4 regions of the Bacillus basilensis genome follow, and region 3 is predicted to be linked to each of the others. Evidence: riboswitches for the same ligand, from Rfam matches in the RefSeq annotation. Region 3 holds a riboswitch; each other region holds the start of a gene.
The links. A riboswitch is a leader RNA that binds a small molecule or an ion and turns the genes downstream of it on or off. The one in region 3 is predicted to bind thiamine pyrophosphate.

Region 1 (2,195 bases), on a different contig from region 3:
AAGCTCCTTATAAATTGGTAATGCTTTCATTTCTTTTTCTACTACTTCGTTATTACTTAAAAATTGAAGCGCTAACCATCTCGGATGCTCGTAATTCTCTTTTTCTAAAAGAGAAATTGCTTCTCCAATTCCTTCATCCAGTTGTACACCATATGAAATAATGAATGGCTTTTTCTCACTTTTGTCATTTTCTTTAAGAGTCGCAAGTAGTTCTTCACAGCCTTTTCCGCTTCTTGCAACGACAGGAACGACTGTTACACCTAATAGTTCTGATAACCTTTTTACATCAATTACAATTCCTCTTTGCTTCGCCACATCAACCATATTTAAACCAATTGAAACCGGCTTACCAAATTCAAGTAACTGCAACGTTAAATGCATATTTCGTTCAAATTGCGAGGAATCCACAATATTTAACATATGCTGAAATTCTTCTGTTAGTAGAAAGTTTGTTACAACACCCTCATCACGCGAAACTGGGTTCAAATCATATACGCCTGGTAAATCGATTAATGTCCCTTGTCTATCTTTTAATTTACCAACCTTTTTTTCTACTGTTACACCGCTCCAGTTTCCTACGTATTCATAAGAACCAGTAAGTGCATTAAATAATGATGTCTTCCCTGTATTTGGATTCCCTAGCAAAGCTACCTTATTCACGCTAATTCCACCTTTATCATTTTCGCGTCACAATGACGAATACTAATTAACTGTCCACGACACTCCAATGTACAAGGACCTTTGAACATCGCTTTCTGCTTCATGCGAAGTTCGCTTCCTTCAGAAAGACCAAAAGCCGCCAATCTTCTCTTTAGTAAATGATCTAAAGACTGAACGCTTTTTACTAACACTTTCTCACCGATTTTAATATCTACTAAGCTCATAACCTTCCCCCTCAAAAGAGAATGATAATTATTTTCAGAGAAATTATAGCACACTCTATTTCTCTTGTACTATACCCTTTTGCTTCATATTTATTAACATTTTGCTACAATTCTATTTCAATCATTGTCATAACAGATTCGTTTGCCATTCTCATCCATTTCGCTTACAATAAACAATAGCAAATAAAGAATCTCGTTATCACAGGGGGAGCCTTACCGCTGAGAGGGAACACTTCGTTCCGACCCTTAGAACCTGTTAGTTAATGCTAACGCAGGGATTGTGCAAACGTCCGAAATACATACCTCTTTTTTATTTACGTATTTCGTATCCTCCTATGATATCTATTCTTTTTTGTACAACTTTAATTTAGGGGGAGACAACATGCGTAACACCAATTTACAAGCGATGATTGAATCTGCTATTCTTGCAGCCTTCGCCATGGTCATCGACATTTTACCATTATCAATTAAACTTCCAACAGGCGGTTCCATCTCATTTGCTATGATTCCTATTTTTATTATCGCATACCGCTGGGGCTTCAAAATGGCTTTCTTAGGAGGCTTAATTTGGGGATTATTACAAATTGTAGTCGGAGATGCCATTATCGTCACACCAATTCAAGTACTCATTGAATACTTCGTTGCTTTCGCATTCATTGGATTTGCTGGTTTATTCTATCGTCCTATTCAAAAGGCACTTTTAACAACCAATGAAAATAGTGAAGAACAATCCAATTTAGGTAGCCGTAAAGACAAACCTTCTTCAAAACAGAACGAAGGAAAGAAAGTTCTTGGTTACATTATTGTTGCTACATTTATTGGTAGCTTTGCTCGCTACTTCTGTCACTTTATTGCTGGTATTATTTTCTGGGGACAATATGCACCGAAAGGTCAATCCGCTGTGCTTTATTCATTAATCGTAAACGGTAGCGTAATGATTGGTTCCTACATTCTATGTACCGTTTTACTTATATTTTTATTCCTTACTTCACCACGCTTATTCAAGAGCATCAATGCTTATCAAATAAATGCAAACAAAAAGAGCGCTTCATGAGCGCTCTTTTTTTCATATCGTAATATCAATTAAAAAAACAATAAATGCACAAAAGAAAATAAATACCATTATACTTAGCCAATTGCTATGCACGGTTCATCGACTCCTTACATAACCTCATTTTCTAACACGATTATATCGCTTGAAAATAAAGATTAGGTAAAGATAATATGAAAATAACTTAAAAAAGCGTAGATCATATTGTCTACGCTTTTTTCGGTAAATAGAAGTAAAATAATACACCATCTTCTGTATTC
Region 2 (2,195 bases), on a different contig from region 3:
TTTCTTTCGCAGAGTAACCGAACTTTTTATTTGCATCACGTTGTAATTCAGTTAAATCGTAAAGACCAGGAGAGAATGACTTCTTTTGTTTTTTATCAATGTCTATAACAGTGGCATTTTGTTTATCTAAAACTTTTACGATGCTATCAATTTTTTCTTTATTAAAACTACGGCTATTGCCATTTGCATCTTGCCACGTTAGTTTTAGTTGATTTGTTGTTTGAGCTTCAATGCCGTAATAAGTTTGAGCTTTGAAGTTCTTTATTTCATCTTCACGATTAGCGATCATAGCGACAGTAGGTGTTTGTACACGGCCGCAATTCAGCTGGGCATTAAAGCGAGTCGTTAAAGCTCGAGTCGCATTAAGACCGATATACCAGTCAGCTTCTGAACGCGCAACTGCTGAAGCATATAAATTGTCATATGCCTTACCTGGTTTTAAATTTGCAAAACCATCTTTAATTGCTTTGTCAGTAACGGATGAAATCCATAGACGTTTGATTGGTATGTTAACTCGAACCTTATCAATAATCCAACGAGCGACCAATTCTCCTTCACGCCCAGCGTCTGTTGCTACAATAATTTCATTTACATCTTTTCTAAGAAGCTGACTTTTTACAGCATTAAATTGTTTTCCTGTTTGTTTAATAACCGTTAATTTCAAACGCTCAGGTAGCATCGGTAAATCTTCTAAATTCCACTTTTTATATTTCACATCATAGTTTTCTGGATCTGCTAATGTAACAAGATGACCTAAAGCCCAAGTTACAATATATTTACTACCTTCAAGGTAGCCATTTCCTTTTTTATCACACTTCAGTACACGCGCAATATCTCGTGCAACAGAAGGTTTTTCAGCGATTACAACGCTTTTTGACATATTTAAAACATCCTTTCAAAATTCCATACGTTAACTATAGCATACATCTTCTTGAGATTCAGTTTCGCTCCATATTTGAGCGGTTTTTAGTGGAATGAACAAAACACCCACTGATTAAAGTTTCACTTGATTATGCTTATTGTTTTATAGGTTGCTTCTATATTAAATAGAAAAGTAAAGAACTTGTTATTTTATTAGAATAAGAGTAGACTTTGAAGTAGATGAATAATAAACACATGGGAGTTTGTGGATGCAAACTGAGAGTATGACTAATCCGTCATTGACCATTTGAACCTGTTGGATAATGCCAGCGTAGGGAGAGTGTAAAAGCACATGTTCAGGCACTTTGCGTACGCGCAAAGTGCCTTTTTGTGTATCTCCCATCACTATAGTTAGGAGATGAAAAGGATGAATATGAAAGAAATTAGTAAAGTAGTGGATTTGGTGAGAGAATCTAATCCGCTCGTTCATAATATTACAAATGTTGTTGTCACAAATTTTACAGCTAACGGTTTGTTAGCGCTAGGAGCATCGCCTGTAATGGCGTATGCAAAAGAAGAAGTGGCAGAAATGGCGAGTATTGCTGGAGCGTTAGTATTAAACATGGGGACACTACGTCCTGAAGAAGTAGAAGCGATGTTACTTGCGGGTAAATCAGCAAATGTAAACAATGTACCAGTACTGTTTGATCCAGTTGGTGCAGGAGCAACATCGTATCGAACAGAAGTTGCGAGACATATTCCGGCTGAAATCGAGTTAGCGATTATCCGCGGAAATGCAGCTGAAATAGCGAACGTTATTAATGAGAAATGGGAAATTAAAGGGGTAGACGCTGTTACTGGAAATGGCAATGTCGTAAGTATTGCAAGGCAGGCAGCGGATGAATTGAATACCGTTGCGGTAATTACTGGAGAAGAAGATGTTGTTACAGATGGAGAGCGAACTATTGTTATTCGAAATGGCCATCCTATTTTAACAAAGGTTACAGGAACAGGGTGTTTACTAACTTCTGTAATAGGAGCATTTGTAGCGGTAGAAAAGGATTATGTAAAGGCAGCTGTAGCAGCATTAACATTTTATGGTGTAGCTGCAGAACTGGCAGCTGCTAAGACGGTGGAAAAGGGACCTGGTAGTTTCCAAATTGAATTTTTAAATCAGTTAGCGAATACCACTTCGGGTGATATTGAGAAGTATGGGAAGATTGAGGAGTTAAAGTAAGGGGATGAAAAACATGATGCGCATTGAAGCAAAGAGAATGTCTAAGTTATTACAAGTGTATTTTATTATGGGAAGTAATAACTGTACGAAGGATCCG
Region 3 (2,195 bases):
ATGCTTTGCTACATATCCGTATCCTGTGCCAAAACGAATTTTATACCAAGTTCCGACAGTTTCCACTACTTGTATTTGTGTACCATTTTGTAATGAACCAAGTAGTGCACTACTTGTACTAGCATTGCTACGTACATTAAGTTTAGGTGTTGCAACTGTGTATTTCGTATTATTTTGAACTGTGATGCCTTTTACTAAAGGCTGTGAACCATTAGACACGAACGCCTTTTGTACGTAACCTGTTTTGCCATTATGTAAAATTTTATACCACTCACCTTGTTCTTCTTGAATGGTAACGAATTTCCCATTTGGTAATACATCTAAAATTGAAGATTCTAAATTAGGTTCAGAACGAACGTTTAATGCATTGGCATTAACAATGTATTGATTATTAGATTGAAGTTTGTTTTTTAGTAGAATAGCATCTTTTTGTACGTAACCTACTTTATTATTAACAGATACTTTATACCAGCTATTAGTTGTTTCGAGTATGTTTACTTTCGTATTAAAGCGAATTGTATCAATTGATGAGCTATTTGCGTTATCTTGTGTATGTAAGGCTACTTGATCGACTTTGACATATCCAGTTTTCACGTTAGATAATTGTTCAGCGTTGGCTGTTTGTACAGTTGTTTCTCCCATAGAAGGAAGTAAAGAGGCAATTGCGACAGTAGTTGCTGTTAAAGCAGTAGCTTTCATATTCATATAATAGAGACCTCCTCTAGTTGTATAGTTGTAATTTTATTATAGTATAAAGATATAATATAGTGGGTGTATTCACATAAATGTAATATGAAATCAATAAAAAAATAAATTTTTTGAGGATAATGATTCCTTATTATCCAATTAATTGGGATGATAATTTCTAAGATAGAATATAAATATTGTATAGTTTTATTATTTTGTTGACAATTGAGAAAATTAAAACAGTTGATGATGTCTTATTACGGTGTTATACTGACAGTGATAATTTCATAGTTTGCTAGGAGAGCTGGTGTTGCCAGCTGAGAGTAGGCCGTAAGCCTTTGATCCTTTTCATTACCTGATCTAGATTATGCTAGCGTAGGGAAGCAATTCGGACACTAATAATGAGTCCCCGTTTCTTTGCGTATAGAAACGGGGCTTTTTTATTTGAAAATTTCATATTGAAACCACTAGGGGTGCTTGTTGTGCTGAGAGAGGAATAATCCTTAACCCTTACAGACCTGATCTAGGTAATACTAGCGAAGGGAAGTGGAGCAACGAATAAATTATAATTTTATTTGCTGTAACCACTTCTTATTTAGAAGTGGTTTTTTATTTAGATATATAGATTGAAAGGGGATAGAGAAATGAAATTTTGCGATAGATTATTAGAAACTGTACAACCAGTTTGGGAGATGAGTCATAATCATCCGTTTGTAGTAGGTATGGGAGATGGCACGTTAGAAAAAGATAAGTTTCAGTATTATATTATTCAAGATTATTTATATTTGTTAGATTATGCAAAGCTATATGCGATTGGTGTTGTAAAAGCAACGAATCCACAAGTAATGGGGAAATTTGCTGAACAAATTGATGGCATATTAAATGGAGAAATGACAATCCATAAACAATATGCAAAAAGACTTGATATTTCTATAGAGGAGATAGAATCTGCCAAACCATCTGCTAAAAATTTAGCCTATACAAATTACATGATGTCTGTATCTCAAAATGGCACACTTGCGGAATTAATAGCAGCACTTCTTCCATGTATGTGGAGCTACTGGGAAATTGGAAAGCGTTTAAACGATATTCCTGGAGCAAGAGATCATGAGTTCTTTGGTGAGTGGATTCAAGGATATAGTTCGGAAGAATACGGTAACCTTTGTATTTGGTTAATAGATTTATTAAATGAAATGGCAGTTGGAAAGTCTGACAAAGAGCTAGATCGATTAGAGGAGATTTTCCTATATTCCAGTCGATTTGAATATTTATTCTGGGATATGTCCTATCGTAAGGAGATGTGGGGATTTGAGGAGCAAGAACATACTACAGTTTCATAATGTTTCTTTTCATTATGATGAGAAACCAATCATCAATGAATTAAATGCTTCTATACGAGATAAAGAGTTTGTAAGTATTATCGGACCGAGTGGATGCGGGAAAAGTACTTTATTTCGCCTTATTACAGGTTTAGAAGAAGCAAGTACGGGACAGATAGAGCTGACAGA
Region 4 (2,195 bases), on a different contig from region 3:
GACAAGTAACAGGTATTGATCCACATAAAATCGGACAAATGGCTGGACATCAATTACCGTTTCTATCATTATTTGTTCCGTTCTTTATCGTATTTTTAATGGATGGATTGAAAGGGGTAAGACAGACTTGGCCTGCTTTACTTGTAGCGGGTAGTTCGTTTGCAATTACTCAGTTCATTACAGCGACATTCTTAGGACCAGAACTTCCGGATATTACGTCAGCACTTGTAAGTTTAGTTAGTTTATCGTTGTTCTTAAAAGTATGGCAACCGAAAGAAATCTATCAATCCGGGCAAGCAAATAGTGAAGTAGCTGCAACAACAACGGCGGCATCGATGCCGAAATTAACGTTAGGAAAAGTTGTAAAGGCATGGTCTCCATTTATCGTATTAACGGTTATGGTAGTTATTTGGAGTCAAAGTTTCTTTAAAGCATTATTTGCTCCAGGAGGCGTGTTAGAAAGCCTTGTATTTAAGTTTGAAATTCCAGGCTTGCATAATTTGGTAATGAAGGCAGAGCCTATTGTAAATAAAGCGACGCCTTACGAGGCAATTTTGAAGTTTGATGTATTATCAGCAACTGGAACAGCGATTTTAATTGCTTGTCTCATTTCCATGTTTATTTTGAAAATGAGTGTAAAAGATGCAGTAGTAACATTTAAAGAAACGTTAAGCGAATTGAAAATGCCAATTCTATCTATCGGATTCGTATTAGGATTTGCATTTATCGCAAACTATTCTGGTCTATCTTCTACACTAGCATTAGCACTAGCAGGAACTGGCGGACTATTCCCATTCTTCTCACCATTCCTAGGCTGGATTGGCGTATTCTTAACAGGTTCCGATACGTCAGCGAATGCATTATTCTCAAATCTACAAGCAATTACAGCACAACAAGTTGGTGTATCTGAAGTACTTCTCGTTGCAGCAAATACAACGGGTGGTGTAACAGGAAAAATGATTTCTCCGCAATCAATTGCAATTGCTTGTGCGGCAGTTGGACTTGCTGGAAAAGAATCAGATTTATTCCGCTTCACAGTGAAGCATAGTTTATTCTTTGTAATTATTGTTGGTATTATGACGTATGTACAGGCATATTATTTAACGTGGATGATTCCATAAGTAACAAAAGAAATAAACTTTGCATTTTTCAGATTATCGTGTATGATGGGAAAGTATTGAAAATTAAATCAGTGATAAACTAGGGGTGCCTAACGTATGCGTAGGCTGAGAGAGAAGCGCGTGATCTTCTTAACCCTTTGGACCTGATCTGGCTCGTACCAGCGTAGGGAAGTTAACGGCTTTACATAATGATGTCTTTTATGAGCCAGGTCCTTATTTTTTTATGGACCTGGCTCTTTTTATTTTGGCATACGCTGGCCATATCTCGTCCTTGTCACGAACAGGGGAGGCAACAAAGGTTATGAAACAATCTGTTTCAGCTGAGCAAATTGAATTGAAATCGAGTTTACCAGGGAGTAAGAAAGTATATGTAGATGGACCACGCGCAGGTATGAAAGTGCCGATGCGTGAGATTGAACAAAGCGAAACGAACGGCGTCTCAAATCCGCCAATCCGTGTGTATGATACGAGCGGTCCTTATACGGATCCGGCGTATAAAGTAGAGCTGGAAAAGGGGATTCCAACGCCGCGCCACTCTTGGATTCTAGAGCGCGGGGATGTAGAGGCATATGAAGGGCGCGAGGTGAAACCAGAGGATGACGGTGTGAAAGTGGCTTCGAAACATACACATATTTTCCCGCAAATGGATCGCCAGCCGCTTAGAGCGAAGCAAGGTGCAAATGTTACGCAAATGCATTATGCGCGTAATGGCATTATTACGTCTGAGATGGAATACGTTGCGATTCGTGAAGGCGTAGAGCCTGAGTTTGTTCGTAAGGAAATTGCAGAAGGTCGTGCCATTTTACCAGCGAATATTAATCATCCGGAAGCAGAACCGATGATTATCGGGCGTAATTTTCACGTGAAGGTCAATGCAAATATCGGAAACTCTGCTGTATCTTCTTCTATTGCAGAAGAAGTAGAGAAGATGACGTGGGCAACGCGCTGGGGTGCAGATACGATTATGGATTTATCTACAGGTAAAAATATTCATACGACGCGTGAGTGGATTATTCGTAACGCGCCTGTACCAGTTGGAACTGTACCAATCTATCAAGCACTGGAAAAAGTAAA

Region 1: linked by a shared signal. The riboswitch ahead of thiT (energy-coupled thiamine transporter ThiT) and the one ahead of tenA (thiaminase II) in region 3 are both predicted to bind thiamine pyrophosphate.
Region 2: linked by a shared signal. The riboswitch ahead of thiM (hydroxyethylthiazole kinase) and the one ahead of tenA (thiaminase II) in region 3 are both predicted to bind thiamine pyrophosphate.
Region 4: linked by a shared signal. The riboswitch ahead of thiC (phosphomethylpyrimidine synthase ThiC) and the one ahead of tenA (thiaminase II) in region 3 are both predicted to bind thiamine pyrophosphate.

Annotation. Positions count from the first base shown of each region.
Region 1 is NZ_JBNTQO010000014.1:65,310-67,504, forward strand. It holds gene feoB (ferrous iron transport protein B) at 1-660, opposite strand, end outside; gene ACQVV1_RS21895 (FeoA family protein) at 657-884, opposite strand; TPP riboswitch at 1,079-1,180, shown strand; gene thiT (energy-coupled thiamine transporter ThiT) at 1,267-1,938, shown strand; gene ACQVV1_RS21905 (sensor histidine kinase) at 2,144-2,195, opposite strand, start outside.
Region 2 is NZ_JBNTQO010000016.1:101,697-103,891, reverse strand. It holds gene topB (DNA topoisomerase III) at 1-880, opposite strand, end outside; TPP riboswitch at 1,107-1,216, shown strand; gene thiM (hydroxyethylthiazole kinase) at 1,289-2,098, shown strand; gene thiE (thiamine phosphate synthase) at 2,112-2,195, shown strand, end outside.
Region 3 is NZ_JBNTQO010000004.1:4,380-6,574, forward strand. It holds gene ACQVV1_RS09360 (SH3 domain-containing protein) at 1-705, opposite strand, end outside; TPP riboswitch at 975-1,086, shown strand; TPP riboswitch at 1,147-1,249, shown strand; gene tenA (thiaminase II) at 1,332-2,027, shown strand; gene ACQVV1_RS09370 (ABC transporter ATP-binding protein) at 1,996-2,195, shown strand, end outside.
Region 4 is NZ_JBNTQO010000011.1:141,735-143,929, forward strand. It holds gene lldP (L-lactate permease) at 1-1,121, shown strand, start outside; TPP riboswitch at 1,193-1,308, shown strand; gene thiC (phosphomethylpyrimidine synthase ThiC) at 1,423-2,195, shown strand, end outside.